3 regions of the Actinosynnema sp. NPDC004786 genome follow, and region 2 is predicted to be linked to each of the others. Evidence: riboswitches for the same ligand, from Rfam matches in the RefSeq annotation. Region 2 holds a riboswitch; each other region holds the start of a gene.
The links. Region 2 has a riboswitch for glycine ahead of gcvP (aminomethyl-transferring glycine dehydrogenase). Riboswitches for the same ligand answer to the same signal wherever they lie in the genome.

Region 1 (7,351 bases), on a different contig from region 2:
TGCGCAGCGGCTGGCTGTTCATCGCCGTCGGGCCCCACTTGACGAGGTCGTAGACGGCGCGGAGCTGCTCGTCGGTCACCGGCTCGTCGGTGAACGCGTTCGCCGTCCGGGCCTCGCGGAACAGCAGGTCCTGGGCGTCGCGCGGCAGGGCCAGCGCGTCGAGGGTGGCGGTCATGGTGCCTCTTTCGGTTGTCCCGTGCGGGGTCGCGCACGGGACAACCTCCAGGTTGGCCGAGCTATTTCGTGGCTTGGTTCACAGGGTGGGGTACAGCGGGTGCTTGGCGGCCAGGACCTCGACGCGGGAGCGCAGGTCGGCGAGGTCCGGGGAGGGCTGGAGCGCCGTGGCGATGATGTCCGCCACTTCGGCGAAGTCCGCCGCGCCGAAGCCGCGGGTGGCCAGGGCGGGCGTGCCGATGCGCAGGCCCGAGGTCACCATCGGGGGACGCGGGTCGTTCGGCACGGCGTTGCGGTTGACCGTGATGCCCACCTCGTGCAGGCGGTCCTCGGCCTGCTTGCCGTCCAGGTCGGACGCGACCAGGTCGACCAGGACGAGGTGCACGTCCGTGCCGCCGGTGAGCACCTTCACGCCCGCCGCGGCGGCGTCCGGCTGGGACAGCCGGTCGGCGAGGATCTTCGCGCCCTCGACCGTGCGGCGCTGGCGGTCGGCGAACTCGGGCGACGCGGCGTGCTTGAACGCCACCGCCTTGCCCGCGATCACGTGCTCCAGCGGGCCGCCCTGCTGACCCGGGAACACCGCCGAGTTGATCTTCTTGGCGAGGTCGGCGTCGTTGGTGAGGATGACACCGCCGCGCGGGCCGCCGAGGGTCTTGTGGGTGGTCGTGGTCACGACGTGGGCGTGCGGCACGGGGCTCGGGTGCAGGCCCGCGGCGACCAGGCCGGCGAAGTGGGCCATGTCGACCATCAGGTAGGCGTCCACCGAGTCGGCGATGCGGCGGAACTCGGCGAAGTCCAACTGCCGGGGGTAGGCCGACCAGCCGGCGACGATCAGCTTGGGGCGGTGCTCGGCGGCCAGGCGCTCGACCTCGGCCATGTCCACCCGGCCGTCCTCGTCCGACACGTGGTAGGGCACTACGTTGTAGAGCTTGCCGGAGAAGTTGATCCGCATGCCGTGGGTGAGGTGGCCGCCGTGCGCGAGGTCGAGGCCCAGGATGGTGTCGCCCGGCTGGAGCAGGGCGAACATCGCGCACGCGTTGGCCTGCGCGCCCGAGTGCGGCTGGACGTTGGCGAACCCGGCGCCGAACAGGGCCTTGACCCGCTCGATCGCCAGCCGCTCGATCACGTCGACGTTCTCGCAGCCGCCGTAGTAGCGCCGGCCGGGGTAGCCCTCGGCGTACTTGTTCGTCAGCACCGACCCCTGTGCCTGGAGCACCGACACCGGCGTGAAGTTCTCCGAGGCGATCATCTCCAGCGTGCTCTGCTGCCGGTGCAGCTCGGCGGCGACGGCGTTCGCGACCTCCGGGTCGAACTCCGCGAGGGAGGTGTTGAAGTGCTCGGACATGTGTGGGTCTCTCCCTTAGCTGGTTCGCTGGTAGAAGGGCAGCGCGACGACCTCGACCGGCTCGTGCTTGCCCCGCACGTCGACCGAGAGTTCCGTGCCCGGCTCGGTGTGGCCGGTGGTGACGTAGGCCATCGCCACCGAGTAGCCGAGGGTCGGCGACAGCGCGCCGCTGGTCACCTCGCCGATGCGGTTGCCGTCCGCGTCCAGCACCGGGTAGCCGTGCCGGGGGGCGCGGCGGGAGGTGGTCTTCAGGCCGACCAGGGTCTCGGTCACGCCCTGCTCGGCGACGGCGGCCAGCGCGTCGCGGCCGACGAAGTCGCCCGGCTTGTCGAGCTTCACCACCCGGCCGAGGTTGGCGTGGAACGGGGTGTGGTCCCGGCCCAGCTCGTTGCCGTACAGCGGCATCCCCGCCTCCAGGCGGAGGGTGTCGCGGCAGCCGAGGCCGGCGGGCTTGAGGTCGTGCGGCGCGCCCGCCTCCAGCAGCGCCTGCCAGACGTGCGCGGCGTCGGCCGGGGCGACGAACAGCTCGAAGCCGTCCTCGCCGGTGTAGCCGGTGCGGGCGAGCAGGGCCGGCTTGCCCGCGACCTCGGTCGGGTACGAGGCGTAGTACTTGACCGAGGTCAGGTCGGTGGGGGTGAGCGCTTCGAGGATGGCGGTGGACCGCGGGCCCTGCACGGCGAGCAGCGCGTAGTCGGCGGACCTGTCCTCGACGGTGGTGTCGAAGCCCTTCGCGCGCTCGACCAGGGCCTCGTGGACGACGGCGGCGTTCGAGGCGTTCGCGACGACGAGGTACTCCTGGTCACCGGTGCGGTAGACGATCAGGTCGTCGATCACGCCGCCGTCGGCCTCGCAGATCATCGTGTACCGGGCGCGGCCCACCCCGATCGCGGAGGCGTGGCCGACCAGGGCGTGGTCCAGCGCCGCGCCCGCCTCGGGGCCGGTGAGCACGATCTCACCCATGTGGGTCAGGTCGAACAGGCCCGCCGAGGTGCGCACCGCGCGGTGCTCGGCCAGCTCGCTGTCGTAGCGCAGCGGCATCCGCCAGCCCGCGAAGTCGGTGAACTGGGCGCCCAGCGCCTCGTGCTCGGCGTACAGGGGCGTGCGGCGGCTTTCCATCGGGCGGGTCCTCCCTGGGTGCGGGCACGCCGGCGGGCCGACCGGTCGGGTCGGCGCGGGCGCGCCCGAGAGCGTCACGTGCGAAAGGATGACACGGCCCATCGGAGACTCCTCGTCGAGTGAGCCTCCCCCTCTGCCATGAGCCTGAGAGCTTCGCCACCCGGCGCGGGCGGCTTGCACCGTGGGCGAGGCGCAGCGGGTGCGCCTGCTTTCCAGAGTTGCCTTCGTCGCGCGGTACCTGGGCCTGAGAGATTCCGGGGAGGAGTTGCTCCTTCGGCGCCCCGCTCGGGGGACTCTCCCGCGCGACATCGACGGCCGTGTTCAGTTGGTACCGCCAGACGCTAGGGGTGGCCGGCGGGCGGGGTCAACCCCGGTCACAGGCTCTTCTCGGCCCGGACGGTCTCCACGACCTTGCGCTCGGCGTAGAACGACACGAACGGGATCGTGCCCGCGAGCAGCACCAGGGCGGTGCCCTTGATCGACCAGCGGGCCTTGAGCGCCAGGTCGACGGTCAGCACCAGGTAGACGGCGTAGAGGAAGCCGTGGACGGGGCCGACGACCTGCATCATGCCCGCGTTGCCGCCCGCGTACTTGGCGATCATGGCGACCACGAGCAGCAGCAGGCCGACACCGACCACGTAAGCCATGAACCGGAACCTGGTCAACGCGCCGCTCATCGTCCTACCTTCGCCTCACCGCTGGTCCCGCGCGTGGAGCTGGGCGAGCATGCGGTTGTAGGCCGCGAGCTCGTCGTCCTCGTCGTCCGGCACGGGTGTCCTGACGGGCTCCACGGTAACCACCGGGCGCGGCGGCTCGACCACCGGCTCCCGGGCGGCCTCGGCCTTGCGGCGGGCGTCCAGCCTGCGGATGCGCCACACCATGAACGCGGGGAAGAGGCCGAACAGCGGCCACTGGAAGACGTAGCCGAGGTTCTGGAACGTGCCGCCCGCCTCGGAGAACCGCTCCCACTGCCAGTAGGCCAGGCCGCAGCACACGACCAGCGACGCCAGGCACGCGGCGGCGATGGCCAGCCGCTTGGGGGTGATGAGGCCCTGCACGCCTCAAGGGTAACGGGTGTTCCGCCCGGAGTCCGGTTCGTCCGGTTCCGGGGCGCCGGGGCCGCGCCACCGGGGCCGGGGCTCCTCGTGCAGGAGCCCGCCCCCTCAAGGCAAGGGCTCCTCGACCACAGGAGCCCGCCCCGACTCGTCGGACCTAGGCCACGCCGTCCCGGCGTTGCCTCTGCAACCTGGCCACGCACCAGGCCGCCGCGCTGCCCCGACGCAGGTGCTGGAGCACCGTCATCGGGCCGAGGCGACGACCGAGGTCGGCGGGGGTGAGCCCGGCCGCCCGGTAGTCCAGAGCGCGCTGGTCCAACGGGCTGATGCCCGCGTCCCACCACAGCTCGGCCTCGGAGAGATCGCCCACCAGCTGCCAGTAGCTGGCGGCGGCCGCGAGCAGGACCTCGGGCACCTCGGGCGCCCGCTTCCGCATCGCCGCCACGTACGCCGGATCCGCGGACTCGACCTTCACCAGGCCGCGGGGACCGCCATTCGCCCGCTGCACGGGGATCCCCGGCGCGGACGGCGGGGCTTCCGCGAGCCACGCGTCCTTGATCCGGTTCACCTCCCGCAGCTCGGCGTCGTCCGAGCGCTCAGCCGCCCACTGCCGCAACAGCTCGTCGACTCCGGAGTCCTCGACCATTCTGCCTCCTCGTCGGTCGAAGATCAGCCAATGCGACGCACCGTATTAGCGGGTACCGACAACCGCTAGACCCCGGTTTGTCTAAAACCCTGTTACCAGGGCGTTATAGCCCTCATTCCACCCGTATGGTGCAACGCTCGGATCCTGCGGTCACCGCTCGTGACCGCATTGAGCGGAGTTCGGCGACGCCGGAGGGGTCGCTAGGCGAAGAGGCTGCGGACGAAGGTGATGATCGACTCCGCGCCGGCCTGGAGCCACCCCAGGGCGGTCCGCACCGCCTGGGCGGACTCGTTCGGCTGGGTGATCAGGAGGAACAGCACCAGCGCGACCGCCGCCAGCGTCACCACCTTCTTGACGTTCACTGATCGCTCTCCGTCCGTGTCGCTCGGCCGGGCGGCCCGTCGCCGCACCGGTCGTGTCAAGCGTCATCGTCCCTCATTCACCCGGATGATGACGATCGAACGCGCCCACGTCGCCCGACTGGTCGCCGGCCCGACCACGCAACCACGCCTGAACCGCCCCTGGTGTCACCCGATCGGACGATCAAGGGGACCAGTGGTCCCGCCGATCCTGAAGGTACGGGCGCTCGCCCACCCCCCAGGCACGGACACCGAGGTTCAGCGACATCGTCTTCCCTTCGCCGCCCATCACCTGAATGCGCCGACTCACGCACCGAGCGTGACAAAGGCCGATGTCGGCTGCCACTCAATTCCGGTACCCCTTCAGGTGATTTCCCGTGCCCTTTTCGGGACCGGCCGGGGGCGCGTCAGCCGACCACCCCGGAACGCCGCAGCGCGGCGATCTCGTCCTCGCCCAGCCCCAGCTCGGCCAGCACGGCGACCGTGTGCTCCCCCACCGCGGGCGGCGGACCCGGCGCGGCCGCGGGCGTGCGGTCGAACCGCGGCGCCGGCGCGGGCTGCGCCACCCCTCCCACCTGCACGAACGTGCCGCGCTCGGCGTTGTGCCCGTGCGCGGGGGCCTCGCCGGGCGCGAGCACGGGCGCGAGGCACGCGTCGGTGCCCTCGGCGAGCGCGGCCCACTCGTCGCGCGTCCGGGTGGCCACCGCGGCGGCGATGCGGGCCCGCAGCTCCGGCCAGTTCGCCGGGTCGTGCCGCGGCGGCAGCCCGGCGTCGGCCAGCCCCAGCACGTCCAGCAGCTCGGCGTAGAACTTCTCCTCCAGCGCGCCGACGCTGACGAACCGCCCGTCGGCGGTCTCGTACACGTCGTAGAACGGCGCGCCGCCGTCCAGCAGGTTGGTGCCGCGCCGCCCGGGCCACGCGCCGACCGACGCCATCCCGTGCAGGAACGTCGTGAGCAGGGCCGCGCCGTCGACCATGGCCGCGTCCACGACCTGCCCCCGCCCGGACCGGTCCCGCTCGTACAGGGCCGCCAGCACGCCCACGGCCAGCAGCAGCCCGCCCCCGCCGAAGTCGCCGACGAGGTTGAGCGGCACGGTCGGCGGCGCGCCGTCCCGGCCGATCGGCTCCAGCGCGCCCGCCACCGCGATGTAGTTGATGTCGTGCCCGGCGCGGTCGGCCAGCGGCCCGTCCTGGCCCCAGCCCGTCATCCGCCCGTAGACCAAGCGCGGGTTGCGGGCCAGGCACTGCGCCGGGCCGATGCCCAGCCGCTCGGTCACGCCCGGCCGGAAGCCCTCGACCAGCACGTCGGACTCCGCGACCAGCCGGAGCACCAGCTCCGCGCCTTCGGGGCGGCGCAGGTCCACGCCGATCGACCGCCGCCCGCGCCCCAGCAGCGGCACCTCCGTCGCGCCGCCGATCCGGTCCACCCGGACCACCGACGCGCCCAGGTCCGCCAGCACCATGCAGCCGAACGGCGCGGGCGCGAGGCCCGCCAGCTCGACGACCTTCAACCCCTCCAGCGGGCCGGGCACTAGAGCGACCTCGCGATGATTTCCTTCATGATCTCGTTCGTCCCGCCGTAGATCTTCTGCACGCGCGCGTCCGCCCACGCGCGCGCGATCGGGTACTCGGTCATGTAGCCGTAGCCGCCGAACAGCTGCACGCACTCGTCCACGACCCGGCACAGCCGCTCGGTGGCCCACCACTTCGCCATCGCCGCGGTGGGCACGTCCAGCCGCCCGGCCAGGTGCGCCTGCACGCACTCGTCCACGAACGCCCTGGTCACGCGGGCCTCCGTGGCGCACTCGGCGAGCTTGAACCGGGTGTTCTGGAACTTGATCAGCTCCCGGCCGAACGCCGTGCGGTCCTTGACGTAGGCCAGCGTGAGGTCCACCGCCGCCTCGATGCCCGCCACCGACGCCACCGCGATGATCAGCCGCTCCTGCGGGAGCTGCTGCATCAGCTGGATGAACCCCTGGCCCTCGCCGGTGCCCAGCAGGTTCTCCGCCGGCACCCGGACGTCGTCGAAGAACAGCTCGGCGGTGTCCTGGCCGTGCATGCCGACCTTGTCCAGCACCCGGCCGCGCCGGAACCCCTGCGCCGCCGCGGTCTCCACGACCAGCAGCGAGATGCCCGTCGCGCCCTGGCCGGGGTCGGTCTTGGCGACCACGACCACCAGGTCGGCCTGCGCGCCGTTGGTGATGAACGTCTTGGAGCCGGACAGCACGTACTCGTCGCCGCGCCGCAGCGCCCGCGTCTTGACGTTCTGCAGGTCGGAGCCGCCGCCGGGCTCGGACATGGCGATCGCGCCGACGTACTCGCCGGTCGCCATCTTGGGCAGCCAGCGGCGCTTCTGCTCCTCGGTGCCGTAGGCGTTGATGTAGTGGGCGACGATCCCGCTGTGCACGCTGTTGCCCCACGCGCTGTCGCCGCACCGGGCCTGCTCCTCCAGCAGCACCGCCTCGTGCGCGAACGTGCCGCCGCCACCGCCGTACTCCTCGGGGATGGACAGGCAGAGCAGCCCGACCCCGCCCGCCTTGGTCCAGAAGTCGCGGTCCACCTGCTTCTGCGCGGCCCAGCGCTCCCGGTGCGGGACGGCCTCCCTCTCGAAGAACGTCCGGGCCAGCTCCCGCAGCTGGTCCAGGTCCTCGGTCAT
Region 2 (7,351 bases):
TTCGCCGCCGCCACCGCGGTCAGCGTCGCCCGCCGCAGGCCGTCCGCGCCCATCATCCGCACGTAGGCCCACGAGATCGGCAGGATCGACGCCGAGCCCCACGGCGCGGCGCTGATCGGGCCGACACCGGTCGCCGGACCGGCCGCCGGCTGCAACGGGTGGTTCGGCAGGAACGGGGCCAGGTGCGACCGCACGCCGATCGGCCCGACGCCCGGACCGCCGCCGCCGTGCGGGATGCAGAACGTCTTGTGCAGGTTCAGGTGCGACACGTCCGACCCGAACTTGCCGTACCGCGCCAGCCCGATCAGCGCGTTGAGGTTCGCGCCGTCCACGTACACCTGGCCGCCCGCGTCGTGCACCAGCCCGCACACCTCGCGCACGGTGTCCTCGTACACGCCGTGCGTGGACGGGTAGGTGATCATGATCGCGGCGAGGTCGTCGCGGTGCGCCTCGACCGTCTCGCGCAGGTGCCCGACGTCCACGTTGCCGCGGTCGTCGCACTTGACGACCACGACCCGCATCCCGGCCATCACGGCGGACGCGGCGTTGGTGCCGTGGGCGCTGGACGGGATCAGGCACACGTCGCGGTGGTCGTCGCCGTTGGCGCGGTGGTAGGCGCGGATCGCCAGCAGGCCCGCGAACTCGCCCTGGCTGCCCGCGTTGGGCTGCAACGACACCGCGTCGTACCCGGTGACCTCGGCCAGCCACCGCTCCAGGTCGCCGACGATGCCCAGGAGGCCCTCGGCGTCCGACGCGGGCGCGAACGGGTGCAGGTCGGCGAACTCCGGCCAGGTGATCGCCTCCATCTCGGCCGTGGCGTTGAGCTTCATCGTGCACGAGCCCAGCGGGATCATGCTGCGGTCCAGCGCGACGTCCTTGTCCGACAACGCCCGCAGGTAGCGCAGCAGCGCGGTCTCGGAGCGGTGCGCGTGGAACACCGGGTGCGTCAGGTAGTCGCTGGTGCGGCGCAGGTCGGCGGGGATGCCGTCGGCGGTGTCGGCGTCCAGGCCGTCCACGTCGGCGACGGTCACGCCGAACGCCTTCCACACGAGCCCCAGGTGCTCGCGCGTGGTCGTCTCGTCGCACGCGATCGACACCACGTCCGCGTCCACCTGCCACAGGTTCACGCCCAGGTCCCGCGCGGCGGCGACGACCTCGGCCGCGCGGCCCTCCACGCGCGCCCGCACGGTGTCGAAGAACTCGCCGTGCACGACCTCGACGCCGCCCTCCAGCAGGCCGGCGGCCAGCACGGTCGCCATCCGGTGCGCGCGGGTCGCGATGTCCTTCAGCCCTTCCGGGCCGTGGTACACCGCGTACATCGACGCGATCACGGCGAGCAGCACCTGGGCGGTGCAGATGTTGCTGGTGGCCTTCTCCCGGCGGATGTGCTGCTCGCGCGTCTGGAGGGCGAGGCGGTAGGCGACGGAGCCGTCCGCGTCGACGGACACGCCGACGAGCCGGCCCGGGAGCTGCCGCTCCAGGCCCTGCCGCACGGCCATGTACCCGGCGTGCGGCCCGCCGAAGCCCATCGGCACGCCGAACCGCTGGGTGGTGCCCACGACCACGTCCGCGCCGATCTCGCCGGGCGGGCGCAGCAGCGCCAGCGACAGCAGGTCGGCCGCCACCACGACCTGCGCGCCGGCCCGGTGCACCTCCTCGATGACGCCCGCGTGGTCGCGGACCACGCCGGACGCGCCGGGGTAGGACAGCAGCACGCCGAAGAAGTCGCCGCCCAGGCCGAGCCCTTCGAGGCCCTGCGACAGGTCGGCGGTCACCACCTCGATGCCCAGCGGCTCGGCGCGGGTCTCGATCACGGCCAGCGTCTGCGGCAGCGTGTCGGCGTCCACCACGAACCTGGCCGACTTCGACCGGCCGGCGCGGCGGACCAGCGTCATCGCCTCGGCCGCGGCGGTGGACTCGTCCAGCATCGAGGCGTTGGCCAGCGGCAGGCCGGTCAGGTCGGCGACCATGGTCTGGAAGTTCAGCAGCGCTTCGAGGCGGCCCTGGGAGATCTCCGGCTGGTACGGCGTGTACGCGGTGTACCAGGCGGGGTTCTCCAGCACGTTGCGGAGGATGACCGGCGGCGTCGTGGTGTTGTAGTAGCCCAGGCCGATCATCTGCGTCATCGGGCGGTTCCGCGCGGCGAGGGCGCGCAGCTCGGCCAGCGCCTCGGTCTCCGTGGCGGGCTCGGGCAGGTCGAGCGCCAGGTCGCGCTCGCGGATCGACTCGGGGACGGCGCGCTGCGCCAGCTCCTCCAGCGACCCGACCCCGATGACGTCGAGGATGCGGGCCAGCTCGGCGGGCCGCGGGCCCACGTGCCGGTCGGCGAACGGGGTGCCGTGCTCGAGTGCGGCGAGGGGGATGCGGTCCTGCGTCATCGGTGCTGGCCTCCAGGGCTCCGGACAGACTCCTGCCGTTGCCCTCCCCCTCTGTCTTCTGCCCGACGTCGGGCGCCTGAGAGCTTCACCCGGAGGCCGGGCTTGCACCGTCGGCGGGGTCGGCGTGCTGCCGACCCGCTTTCCAGAGGCGTCTCACCCGCACGGTCCTTGCGCCTGAGAGGTTCCGGGGAGGATTTGCTCCTTCGGCGCCGAGACTGGCTCGGACTCTCCCGCGCGGGATAAAGCGACTACGCGCGAATGGTACCCGGCGGGGACGCCCTCGGAACCGCCGGCGCGACGTGGATCTCAGTTGCCGCCGGGCCTCGCCGGGTCAGCCGATGGCCCGGGTGCGACGGCGGCGGGACAGCTCGTCGTCGGCCGCCTCCACGATCTCCGCGCCGTCCGCGCGTTCGGCGGGGAAGTCGTGGATCGTGCCGCTGATCTCCCGCATCGCGCCGCTGACCGCGATGCCGAACACCCCCTGGCCGCCCTGGAGCAGGTCGACCACCTCCTCCGGGGAGGTGCACTCGTAGACCGTGGTGCCGTCGCTGAACAACGTGATCCGGGCCAGGTCCTGCACGCCGCGGCGGCGCAGGTGGTCGACCGCGACCCGGATGTTCTGCAACGAGACGCCGGTGTCCAGGAGCCGTTTGACGACCTTGAGGACCAGGATGTCCTTGAACGAGTAGAGCCGCTGGCTGCCGGAGCCGTGAGCGCTCCTTATCGTCGGGTTGACCAGGCCCGTGCGCGCCCAGTAGTCCAGCTGGCGGTAGGTGATGCCCGCGATCTGGCACGCGGCGGGGCCGCGGTACCCGACCAGTTCGTCCGGCAGCGAGGAGTCCGGGAACAGCTCACCCTGTTCGCCGGATCCGGCCCGGATGGGCGCTTCCTCGACCACGCCTGCCTCCCCTCGGTCCGGCCACGACGACCGGCGACCAACGTGAAGCCGCCGCGGTGTCGGGAAACAACACCGTGGCAATTCACCTGAGTTCGACGGTAAGACCGCCTAGGGGGCAGGTCAACGCGACGCGCGGGGCGTGTCTGACCTCAACGTGAGGTAGAGGTTGAGAGAGTCGCTTGGCGTAAGCCATTCGGATGACGTTTAGTGATCGTTTAGCCGAGCAAGGTTGACGTTGTGTAACCCGGACACGTGACACCCGTAGGTGGCACGCGGGGTTGATCCACAACTCACCGCACACGCTTGCGGAGGGCCGTCCACGGCGCGCGGCCGACGTTCCGGCCCTTCGCAGGTGTCGTGCCGGGTCAGGCACCCGACCCGCTCGTCCGCGCCCGGTCGGCCGGAATTGTCGGTGTGTGCCGGCAGGATCGAAAACGGGGTTCCCCCGGGCGGGTACCCCTGCGCGAGCACGACCGGCGGCCCGGTCAGGCGACGACCCGGTGACGCGGCGACCCGGTCAGGCGGGGTGGTGGAACGCGGCGAGGGCTACGCGGCAAGGCGCGGTGAAGCGGCCGGGCAAGGCGAGGCAGCGCGGCGAGGTGGTGGGAGCGGCGCGACGGGAGCGGCCGAGCGAACAGTCGGCTCCCTCGACCCGGGTCGGGCCGGCGGCCGACGTGATCCGGCGGAGACCTGGCGGGCGGATCGATCCTGGTTCAGCCGCCGCAGCAAGCCCGGCGGGAGCCGAGCCGGGTTCAGCCGCCGCGCCGAGCCGCACGCGGGATCCGAGCCGAGCACGCAGCGCGCCAGAGGTGCCAAGCGGTGCCGTCGGAGCGGCCGAACCACGCCGGTCCGGCCCGGCCGTGCCGCCGAGCCGGAACCCACGACCTCCGTGTCCGCCCCGCAGAAGACTCCCGCGGAAGACCCTCGAGGAAGACCTACGTGTCCGCCCCGCGGAAGTCCTCGGGCGAAACGGAGTCGAGGAACTCGCGGAACTTCTCGACCTCGTCCTCCTGCTCGTCCGGGATGATCAACCCGGCCTCCGCGAGCACCGACTCCTCCGCGTGGATCGGCACGCCGATCCGCAGCGCCAGCGCCACCGAGTCGCTCGGCCTCGCCGACACCCGGATGTCGCCGTCGAACACCAGCTCCGCGAAGTACGTGCCCTCCTGCAAGTCCGTGATCCGCACCTGCTCCAACTGCCGGCCGAGGGCTCCGATGACGTCCTTGAGCAGGTCGTGCGTCAACGGCCGGGCAGGACGGACACCTTGCTGCTCCAACGCGATCGCCGTGGCCTCGACCGATCCGATCCAGATCGGCAGGTACCGTTCGCCCTCGGTTTCGCGCAGCAGCAGGATCGGCTGGTTGGCGGGCAGTTCCACCCGCACGCCGACGACGCGCATTTCGCTCATCGGGTCTCGCCTCCCTCAGCGCGCTGAAATTCTGGCGTCCCCGCTACCAACGAGGATCCCCCACGTACTCTTTCGACGCTACCCGCCAAGCGGGCCCTCTGCGCAACCGCCCGCCCCTCGCGCATCACGATGCGGACACGCCTTCACCTCGGCGAAACCGGTTTACCCGCCACATCACGCAAGCCCACCTTCACCAAGAGTGTGTGCAGCGTTACGGACAGCGCCGCCAATTCGCGGACGACCTCGGCCCGGTCGCGCTGCCGGGACGCCGCGCCGGCCGCCTGTTCCACCAACCCGACCTCGCGGTCGGCGGCGACCCGGAACGGCCGCAGGTGACGCGCTTCCAACCCGTGCTCTGCCATGGCCCGCGCGGTCGCGGCGATCTGCACCGCGTCGTGGTCGTAGAACCCGCCCGCGCCGGCCCTGACCAGGCCGTGCTGCTCCAGGTCCGCCAGCGCGCCCGGCTCGATGCCGGCCCGCGCCAGCAACTCCTCGCGGGTGACCCGGTGCCCGGCCGCCGGACCGGGGTCGGTCACCCTCGTCGCCTTCACGCCGCCGCCCTGGTCGGCGGCGTCCAACTGCTCCCTGATGACCTTCAGCGGCAGGTACCGGTCCCGCTGGGCGGCCAGGATGTACCGCAGGCGGTCCACGTCCGCGGTCGTGAACTGCCGGTAGCCCGACGCCGTGCGCGCCGGGCGGACCAACCCCTCCGACTCCAGGAACCGGATCTTGGAGATGGTGACGTCGGGGAAGTCGGGACGCAACAGCGCCAGCACCGCCCCGATGCTCGACCCGCCGCGTGGCCGCCCGGCCGCCGTCACCGGAGCCCCATCGCTCAGGCCCCCTGGCCCCCGGCGCCCGGACCGGTCAGGAACACCAGGCGGAACTTGCCGATCTGCACCTCGTCGCCGTTGGCCAGCACCGCCTGGTCGACGGGCTCGCGGTTGACGTAGGTGCCGTTGAGGCTGCCCACGTCGATGACCACGAACTCGCCGCCTTCGCGGCGGAACTCCGCGTGGCGACGGGAGACCGTCACGTCGTCGAGGAAGATGTCGCTGTCCGGGTGCCGCCCCGCGCTGGTGGTGTCGCGGTCCAGCAGGAACCTCGAACCCGCGTTGGGGCCCCGCTTGACCACGAGCAGCGCCGAGCCGGCGGGCAGGGCGTCGACGCCCGCGACGGCCGGCTCCTGGGCGGGCGCTTCCGCGCCCTCGACCTCGGCGAGGAAGTCGGCCCGGAAAACGGAGGTCCGCTCCGGGGACTGCTCGGGCGGAACGCCTGGCCCGTCGTTCGTGCTCACCTGAGCTCTCCTCCTGCTGCTGGAACCTTCGTGACCGCTAGAACTTATCGTGCCCGAACCCTTGTCCGAGGGGCGGCTCCCCCACCGACCGAAGAGCCGCTTGAAGATCGACGTCACCCCTGTGCCACCAGCTCCTGGTACGCGGCGGCGTCGAGCAGGTCCTCGACCGCGGTCGGGTCCTCCAGCCGCAGCTCCACCATCCAGCCCTCGCCGTACGGGTCGCTGTTCACCAGGTCGGGCTGCTGGTCCAGCGAGTCGTTGCGCGCGACGACCTCACCGGCGAGCGGCGCGTAGATGTCCGAGACGCTCTTGGTCGACTCCACCTCGCCCAGCGTCTGACCGGCCGCGACCTGCTCGCCCAGCTCGGGGAGCTGGACGAAGACGACGTCGCCGAGCTGCTCCTGGGCGTAGTCGGTGATGCCCACGCGCACGGTGTCCTCACCTGTGCGCAGCACCCACTCATGTTCCTCGGTGTACTTGAGCTCCTCGGGAATCACCGCGGTGTGCTCCTTCAGTGACGGTGGATCTTCGCTGCCGGATCTTCCCACGTCGGCGTTCAGGCCGGCGCGACACCCGGCCGTCGCCGCATCGCGAGGGTGAACTGGTAGACGTACAGCACGCCCGACCACAGGTACAAGGCCCCGCCCCACACCATGAACCCGTAGGCCACGGGGCGCGCGATCTGCGCGGCGGTGGAGGAGCCCTGGGCGAGCAGGAGCATGGGGAACGCGTAGAGCAGGTTGAAGGTGGCCGCTTTGCCGAGGTAGTTCACTTCGAAGGGGCCGTAGCCGCGGGCCCGGAGCACGGGCAGGCAGGCCCCGACGGCCAGCTCGCGGGCGACCAGCACCGCCGCCACCCACCAGGGCACGATGTCGCGCACGACGAACGCCACCAGGGTGGCCAGGATGTAGAGCCGGTCGGCGGCCGGGTCGAGCAGCGCGCCGAGCCTGCTGGCCTGGTCGAGCCACCGGGCGATCTTGCCGTCGAGCCAGTCGGAGAGGCCGGCCGCGACCAGCACGACCAGCGCCCAGCCGTCCGCGTGGGGGCCGAGCAGCAGGTACAGGAACAGGGGCACGCCGAGCAGCCGCAACACGCTCAGCGCGTTCGGGATCGTCAGCAGCCGGTCGGCCGGATCGTGCGACACGTCCGCACTGTAGAGGTCCGCCCGGCGTGCCCCGGTGGCCGACTCGCGCGGTGGCCTGACCGGCGGGTTCACCGCCCCCGGTCGGTTGACGCGCGGTGACGGTCCGATCCGCGTGCGTCACGCGGGCGGGTGCCGTCCGTCGTCGGCGGGGTGATCAGTTGCTCGAACGGGTGCGGCTCCAGCCGCGGCGTTGCAGTTCTGCGCCGCTGAGCGCCTGCGGACGAC
Region 3 (7,351 bases), on a different contig from region 2:
CCGGGGCACGCGCCGCAGCGGCCGTCGGGATCCGGTTGGTGCACGGTCAGCAGCAGCCGCCACCCGTCGGCCAGGCGGTGGATCTCGGACCGCGCGAGCGGCACGAGGGACTCCGCCTCGCCGCGCTCGACCGCCTCGTCCACACTGGCCAGCCGGCGCAGCACGGCCGCCCGCAGTGCCTCGTCCACGCCCGTCACATCCTGTCGGCGACTTGGTCGAGCAGCCGGTGCAGCCGACGGGTCTGCGTGACGGACATCACAGCGGACTCGCCCGGCGGCGCGACCAGCAGGACTCGGTCGTCCTCGACGAGCACGGTCATCGACCGGTCCCGCCCGAACGGGTCGTGGCAGTCGATCCAACCTTCGGGTTCAGCCATCTGCACTCCGATCGGCGGTGGCGCGGCAGGGGGCCGCGCGAGCGGACGACCCCGCTGCGTAGCCACGGGGCTCCCGTCCTGTGCATCGGTCGCCGGGTCGTCGTGACTTACCTGTTACGACGCGAATTCACTCATTCGCCTGAGGTCGCGCACGGTGCGTGGTCGAGGTCCGCGGAAATGTCGGCCGGCTCGGTGGGGTCGCTGGGCACGGAGCCGGGTTCGGCGCTAGGATTGGTCACGCGGCCCGCTCCCAGTGACCCCCAGGCTGGTTGAGCGGGCCGTCTTCATCGCCGAAGGGCCCCGCTCACAGCACGTGAGCGGGGCCCTTCGCGTCGGGGGCTCAGAACTCCAGCGGCGTGTGGGCCATCCCGTGCGCCTCCGCGACCGGCAGGTTGGTCAGCAGGCCGTCGTGCGCGTTCAGCCCGAGCGCCAGGGACGCGTCCGCGCGCAGCGCCGCCTCCCAGCCGTGGTCGGCCAGCGCCACGGCGTAGGGCAGCGTCACGTTCGTCAACGCGTAGGTGGACGTGCGGGGCACCGCGCCGGGCATGTTCGCCACGCAGTAGAAGACCGAGTCGTGCACCTGGTAGGTCGGGTCGGCGTGGGTGGTCGGCCGCGAGTCGGCGAAGCAGCCGCCCTGGTCGATCGCGATGTCCACGAGCACCGAGCCGGGCTTCATGTCGGCCACCAGCTCGTTGCTCACGAGCTTCGGGGCCTTCGCGCCGGGCACCAGCACCGCGCCGATCACCAGGTCGGCCTCCCGGACCGCCTGCTCGACCGAGTAGCGGTTGGAGGTCACGGTGCGCAGGCGGCCCTGGTAGAGGGCGTCGATGTGGCGCAGCCGGTCGACGTTGGTGTCCAGGATCTCCACGTCCGCGCCCAGGCCCACGGCGATCGCGGCCGCGTTGAGGCCGGCCACGCCGCCGCCGATGACGACCACGCGTGCCGGGTGCACGCCGGGCACGCCGCCGGGCAGCACGCCGCGCCCGCCCGAGGGCTTCATCAGCGAGAACGCGCCGACCTGCGGCGCGAGCCGGCCCGCGACCTCGGACATCGGCGCGAGCAGCGGCAGCGCGCCGTTCGGCGTCTGCACGGTCTCGTAGGCGATGGCGGTCGTGCCGGAGTCCAGCAGCGCCTGCGTCAGCGGCCGGTCGGCGGCCAGGTGCAGGTAGGTGAACAGGACCTGGCCCTTGCGCAGCCGCGGGTACTCCTCGGCCACCGGCTCCTTGACCTTCAGCACCAGGTCGCCCTCGGCCCACACGTCGTCCGCGGTGGCGAGGACCTTCGCGCCGGCCGCCAGGTACTCCTCGTCGGTGATGGCCGAACCGAGGCCCGCGCCGGCCTCGACCACCACGTCGTGGCCGCGCTGGGTCAGCTCGTGGGCGCCCGCCGGGGTCAGCGCGACGCGGTACTCGTGGTTCTTGATCTCGCGGGGAACTGCGATCCGCACGGTGGGCTCCTTCGGCCGTTGTTACACCCAAGGTCCGTCAACGGGTGATCGGTGTCATCGTGCGGCCGGCACGAACGCGCCGGGAACCGGTTGTGCCGGCCGCACAAGCCGGACGGCGCGTTGACACCCGTCCGGGGCGGCACCTAGCGTGCGGGCCAACCAACTGAACATCGGCCGCGGCGCGTCGTGAGCGCCGGAACCCGCGCGGGAGAGACCTCGGTGCCACGGCCGGGGCGCCGAAGGAGCAAGTACCCCGCACACTCTCAGGCAGCGAGAACCGCTCGGGTGAGGCGACTCTGGAAAGCGCGCCCTCCGGCGCGCACCCACGGTGCAAGCCGCGACGTCGCGGCGAAGCTCTCAGGTCCCAGGACAGAGTGGGGATCCGGACCTCGCCGTTAGGGAGCGCTGTCGTGACTTTTCCGGACAACCTGCTTTACACGCCCGAGCACGAGTGGGTCGACTGGGCGCCGGGTACCCAGGAGCCCGTGGCGGTCGGGATCACGTCGTACGCCGCGGGGTCGCTGGGCGACATCGTCTTCGTGGAGCTGCCGGAGGTCGGCGCCGCGGTGACGTCCGGCCAGGTGTGCGGCGAGCTGGAGTCCACCAAGTCCGTGAGCGACCTGTACGCGCCGGTCAGCGGCGAGGTCGTGGCGGTCAACGAGGACGCCGTGCGGGACCCGTCGTTGATCAACAACGACCCGTACGGGGCCGGCTGGCTGTTCAAGGTGGCCGTGACCGACGCGACCGGGTTGCTGACCGCCGCCAAGTACGCGGAACTGACCGGGGACTGACGTCATGGCGATCAGCGTGTTCGACCTGTTCTCGGTGGGGATCGGACCGTCCAGCTCGCACACCGTCGGCCCGATGCGGGCCGCGATGATGTTCGCGGACCGGCTGGGTCCCGTGCTCGGCTCGGTGGACCGGGTGCGCGTCGAGCTGTTCGGGTCGCTGGGCGCGACGGGCCACGGGCACGGCAGCCCGAAGGCGGTGCTGCTGGGGCTGGAGGGCCACCGGCCGGAGGAGGTGGACCCGGTCGAGGCCGAGCGGCGGACGGCGGAGATCCGCGCCATCGGGCGGCTGCGGCTGGGCGGCGTGCGGGAGATCGCGTTCCGGGAGGACGCCGACCTGGTGATGCACCGGCGCAAGTCGCTGCCGCTGCACCCCAACGGGATGAGTTTCGAGGCGTACGCGGGTGGGTCGGTGGTCGACTCGGCGGTGTACTACTCCGTCGGCGGCGGGTTCGTGGTGGACGAGACGGCCACCGGGACCGACCGGATCAAGGCCGACGAGACGCGCGTCGCCCACCCGTTCCGGACCGGTGACGAGCTGCTGGCCCGGTGCCGGGAGACCGGGCTGTCGATCAGCGAGGTGATGCTCGCCAACGAGCTGTCGTGGCGCGACGAGGCGTCGGTGCGGTCGGGCCTGCTGCACATCTGGGGCGTGATGCAGGAGTGCGTGGAGCGCGGCTGCACGGAGCAGGGCGTGCTGCCCGGCGGGTTGAAGGTGCGGCGGCGGGCGGCGGAGATGCGCCGCCGGCTGGCCGCCGAGCACTACGCCACGGACCCGTTGCGGGTGATGGACTGGGTGACCCTGTTCGCGCTGGCGGTGAACGAGGAGAACGCCGCGGGGGGTCGCGTGGTGACCGCGCCGACCAACGGCGCGGCCGGCATCGTGCCCGCGGTGCTGCACTACTACACCCGGTTCGTGCCCGGCGCGTCCGACGACGGGGTGGTGCGGTTCCTGCTGACGGCGGGCGCGGTCGGCGTGCTGTTCAAGGAGAACGCGTCGATCTCGGGCGCCGAGGTGGGGTGCCAGGGCGAGGTCGGCTCGGCGTGCTCGATGGCGGCGGGCGGGCTGGCCGAGGTGCTGGGCGGCACGCCGGAGCAGGTCGAGAACGCGGCCGAGATCGCGATGGAGCACAACCTGGGGCTGACATGTGACCCGATCGGGGGACTCGTGCAGATCCCGTGCATCGAGCGCAACGCGTTGGCGTCGATCAAGGCGATCACGGCGGCGCGGATGGCGTTGCGGGGGGACGGCGCGCACTTCGTGTCCCTGGACAAGGTCATCAAGACCATGCGCGAGACCGGCAAGGACATGAAGGTCAAGTACAAGGAGACCGCGCGCGGCGGGCTCGCGGTGAACGTCATCGAGTGCTGACCCGCGCCGGGGTCGCCGTCCTCGGGGGCGGCGACCCCGGCCACGCGCGCGATCCCGACTGCGTGCACGGCTTCCGCCACGCGCGGCTCCGGCTACGTGCGACCTCGGCCAGAGGAGCGATCCCGGCCACGCGCGCGACCCCGGCGCTCGAGGTGGTCCTGCGGTCAGGGGGAGCCGGCCGTCAGGGCAGCACGGACTCGATCGCCTTCACCACCGCCTCATCCTCCGGCTCCGTCGTCGGCCGGAAGCGGGCCACCACCTCGCCCGACGGGGCGATCAGGAACTTCTCGAAGTTCCACTGCACGTCGCCCGCCGCGCCGTCGGCGTCCGCGACCGCCGTCAGCCGCTCGTACAGCGGGTGCCGCGACGGCCCGTTCACCTCGATCTTCTCGAACAGCGGGAACGTCACGCCGTACGTGGTGGAGCAGAACGTCGCGATCTCCTCCGCCGTGCCCGGCTCCTGCCCGGCGAACTGGTTGCACGGGAACCCGACCACCGAGAAGCCCTGCGCCGCGTACCGCTCCTGGAGCCGCTCCAGCCCCCGGTACTGCGGCGTCAGGCCGCACCGGGACGCGACGTTCACCACCAGCAACGCCTTGCCCGCCCACTCGCCGAGGCTCGACGCCTCACCGGACAGCGTGCGCAGCGGGATGTCGTGGATGCTCATGGCTGCGAGGCTACGTGCCGCTCGACCAGCGCCCGCAGCGCCGCCATCTCCGCCGCCAGCGCGGCCCGCCCCGCCTCCGTCACGCTCACCCACGTCCGGGGCCGCTTGCCGTCGTACCCCTTCTCCACCGCGACCAGCCCGGCCTGCTCCAGCACCGCGATGTGCCGCGACAGGTTGCCCGCCGTCACGTCGAGGGTGGACCGCAGGTAGCCGAACTCGACCCGCTTCGCCTCCGCCGCCACGGTCAGCACGCCCAGCCGGTGCCGCTGGTGCACCACGTCGTCCAGCGCCGCGGTCGGGTGGTCAGCCACGCCGCAATCCCACCAGACCGCCGACCACCAGCACGAAGCCGGGCAGCACGACCACAGCGGCCATCGACCACGTGGTCGCCGGCGTGACGGCGAGCGGCGTGATCGAGGCCGACAGGCACAGCGCGACCAGGTAGGCCGCGGTGGTCGTGGTGAACCGGACGCTGCGCTCCACGCCCGCCAGCACGACCAGGCCCAGCCCGATCGCGATGAACTGCCCCACCACGCCCTGGTCGTACTGGAGCACGGCCGTGCCCAGCACCGCCGCCGTCGCCGTCAGCGCGCGCGGCGCCCGCCGACGCCACAGCACGGTCGCCGCCGCCAGCAGGATCAGGCCCACCGCCGTGCCGGACCGGGACACCGCGCCGCCGAACGCCGGCAACGACGCCGCGAACCCGAGCACCAGGGCGACGGCCGGGCCGCTCAGCCCGATCGCCAACGCCGCGAGGTAGCCCCGGGTGGACGTCTCGATGCCCACCCGCGCGCCCCGCCTGCGGTACCACCACACCGTGGCCAGGCCGCCGACCACCAGCACGGTCAACCAGTACAGCCCGAGCGGCGCCGGGTGGCGCATGCCGGGGTGCGCCCCGAGCACCGCCAACGGGTGCTCCGACGGCCGCAGCAGGCGGGGCGACGGCCCGGCCGGCGCGTACAGCGGCACGGACAGGAACGACGCGATCCCGAAGAACAGCAGCGGGAACGGGTAGGCGTGCCGGTCCGCCCGCGCGCGGCGGCGCAGGTCGGCGAGGTCGCCCAGCAGGTCTGCCACCCAGTCAGGTTTGCAGCGCAAACCGAACGCGTCAACCCCGCGGAACGTGTCAGCCGATGAGCGGAACGCGAGTCCTCCGATCACTCGGATGGCCCAGGGGCGGTGTCGCCCGGTAATGGTCTGGGCAGGCCCGTTTTGCCGCCCCATTTCACGCATGTGAAGACTGTTGACGGTGGAGTGCCGCACTCCCTACGGTCCGAGGAGAGGTCCGAGGACCTTCGTCAACCCCGTGGAGGGCCACGACTTCGGCGGCGGTGTCGCGGGCCCTCCACGGGTGTTCGGCCCGCGGGCGTCAGAAGTCGAACACGGGTCCGGTCTGCGCCTGCATCACGCACGAGTTCGGGAACTCGGCCTCGAACGTGCGGGACTCGCCGCGCCAGGTGCCGGACGCCCGGACCTTCACCGGCGCGTACTCCAGGGTGCACATCGCCTCCCCGTTCGACAGCCCCTCCAACCGACCGTCCACACCGGACAGTGCCAGGCAGACCTCTTCGGCTCTGGGGTGCAGACCGCCCGCGGGCTCGCACGTGAGTTGGGTGAACTGGTAGGACTGCGCCCGCTGCACGCTGAGCACGAAGCTCGACTCCGGCGTGGTGAACGTGGGCACGATGGCGGCGATCGCCGCGATCAATGGAAGTGGTGCCATGCCCTCAGGTTGACCGCCCGACACCCCGGGCTCCAGGGAACTCACCGGATCGTGTGGTTTCCGCGAACGACCCCCGAGCAGGGCTCCGGGCACCCGTCGGCGGCCCGGACGGGCGAAGTCGCGTGGTGTGACGTGGCTCACGGTCGCGATCGACGTACGGCGGCGCACGCCAGGGTGGGTGAATGGCTTCCGAGGTGCGCAGGGTGGCGCTGGCCAGTTCGGCGGGGAACGCGGTGGAGCTGTACGACTTCCTGCTCTACGGCACCGCGTCGGCGCTGGTGTTCGACAAGCTGTTCTTCCCGTCCTTCGACCCGCGCATCGGCACGCTGCTGGCGTTCGCCACGTTCGGCGCGGGGTTCCTGGCCCGACCGCTGGGCGGGGTGGTCATCGGCCACTTCGGCGACCGCGTCGGGCGGCGGTCGATGCTGGTGCTCACGCTGACCGCGACCGGCCTCTGCACGGCCGCCATCGGGCTGTTGCCCACGTACGGGTCCATCGGGTTGGCCGCGCCGTTGGCGCTCGTGCTGCTGCGCGTGGTCCAGGGGTTCTTCCTCGGCGGCGAGCAGGGCGGCGCGACGTTGATGGCGGTCGAGCACGCGCCGGCCGGGCGCACCGGCTGGTACGGCAGTTGGACGTTCCTCGGGTCGCCGGTCGGGCTGCTGCTGGCCAACGGGGTGATGGCGGCGTCCACGGCGGTGTCGGGCGACGCGTTCCTCGTCTGGGGCTGGCGGGTGCCGTTCCTGTTCAGCCTGGTGCTGGTGGGCGTCGGGCTGTACGTGCGGCTGTCGGTCGAGGAGAGCCCGGCGTTCCGCGCGGCGCGCGAGTCGGCGGGCGCGGTGCGGCTGCCGGTGGCCGTGGTGCTGCGGCGGTCGTGGCGGCGGGTGCTGCTGGGCGCGGGCGTGAACCTCGGGTTCACCATGTTCATCTTCGTGGTGGCCACGTTCGCGGTGTCGTACGGCACGCGCCAGCTCGGGATGG

Region 1: it holds a riboswitch for glycine, as region 2 does, so the genes downstream of both, gcvT (glycine cleavage system aminomethyltransferase GcvT) here and gcvP (aminomethyl-transferring glycine dehydrogenase) in region 2, are expected to answer to the same signal.
Region 3: it holds a riboswitch for glycine, as region 2 does, so the genes downstream of both, gcvH (glycine cleavage system protein GcvH) here and gcvP (aminomethyl-transferring glycine dehydrogenase) in region 2, are expected to answer to the same signal.

Annotation. Positions count from the first base shown of each region.
Region 1 covers NZ_JBSGBG010000051.1:676-8,026, forward strand. Annotated here, with positions in the region: gene ACWEFJ_RS32965 (malonic semialdehyde reductase) at 1-175, opposite strand, end outside; gene glyA (serine hydroxymethyltransferase) at 254-1,519, opposite strand; gene gcvT (glycine cleavage system aminomethyltransferase GcvT) at 1,535-2,635, opposite strand; glycine riboswitch at 2,762-2,856, opposite strand; glycine riboswitch at 2,858-2,946, opposite strand; gene ACWEFJ_RS32980 (DUF3817 domain-containing protein) at 3,010-3,312, opposite strand; gene ACWEFJ_RS32985 (hypothetical protein) at 3,328-3,693, opposite strand; gene ACWEFJ_RS32990 (helix-turn-helix transcriptional regulator) at 3,848-4,336, opposite strand; gene ACWEFJ_RS32995 (hypothetical protein) at 4,537-4,698, opposite strand; gene ACWEFJ_RS33000 (CaiB/BaiF CoA transferase family protein) at 5,103-6,227, opposite strand; gene ACWEFJ_RS33005 (acyl-CoA dehydrogenase family protein) at 6,227-7,351, opposite strand.
Region 2 covers NZ_JBSGBG010000022.1:25,790-33,140, reverse strand. Annotated here, with positions in the region: gene gcvP (aminomethyl-transferring glycine dehydrogenase) at 1-2,378, opposite strand, end outside; glycine riboswitch at 2,531-2,621, opposite strand; gene ACWEFJ_RS20885 (MerR family transcriptional regulator) at 2,710-3,276, opposite strand; gene ACWEFJ_RS20880 (bifunctional nuclease family protein) at 4,212-4,685, opposite strand; gene ftsR (transcriptional regulator FtsR) at 4,829-5,506, opposite strand; gene garA (glycogen accumulation regulator GarA) at 5,521-5,982, opposite strand; gene gcvH (glycine cleavage system protein GcvH) at 6,096-6,479, opposite strand; gene ACWEFJ_RS20860 (CDP-alcohol phosphatidyltransferase family protein) at 6,539-7,126, opposite strand; gene ACWEFJ_RS20855 (hypothetical protein) at 7,281-7,351, opposite strand, start outside.
Region 3 covers NZ_JBSGBG010000004.1:164,536-171,886, reverse strand. Annotated here, with positions in the region: gene ACWEFJ_RS05475 (hypothetical protein) at 1-188, opposite strand, end outside; gene ACWEFJ_RS05470 (hypothetical protein) at 194-376, opposite strand; gene ald (alanine dehydrogenase) at 717-1,823, opposite strand; glycine riboswitch at 2,019-2,113, shown strand; gene gcvH (glycine cleavage system protein GcvH) at 2,234-2,614, shown strand; gene ACWEFJ_RS05455 (L-serine ammonia-lyase) at 2,619-3,983, shown strand; gene ACWEFJ_RS05450 (glutathione peroxidase) at 4,165-4,650, opposite strand; gene ACWEFJ_RS05445 (transcriptional regulator) at 4,647-4,961, opposite strand; gene ACWEFJ_RS05440 (hypothetical protein) at 4,954-5,727, opposite strand; gene ACWEFJ_RS05435 (SSI family serine proteinase inhibitor) at 6,020-6,373, opposite strand; gene ACWEFJ_RS05430 (MFS transporter) at 6,556-7,351, shown strand, end outside.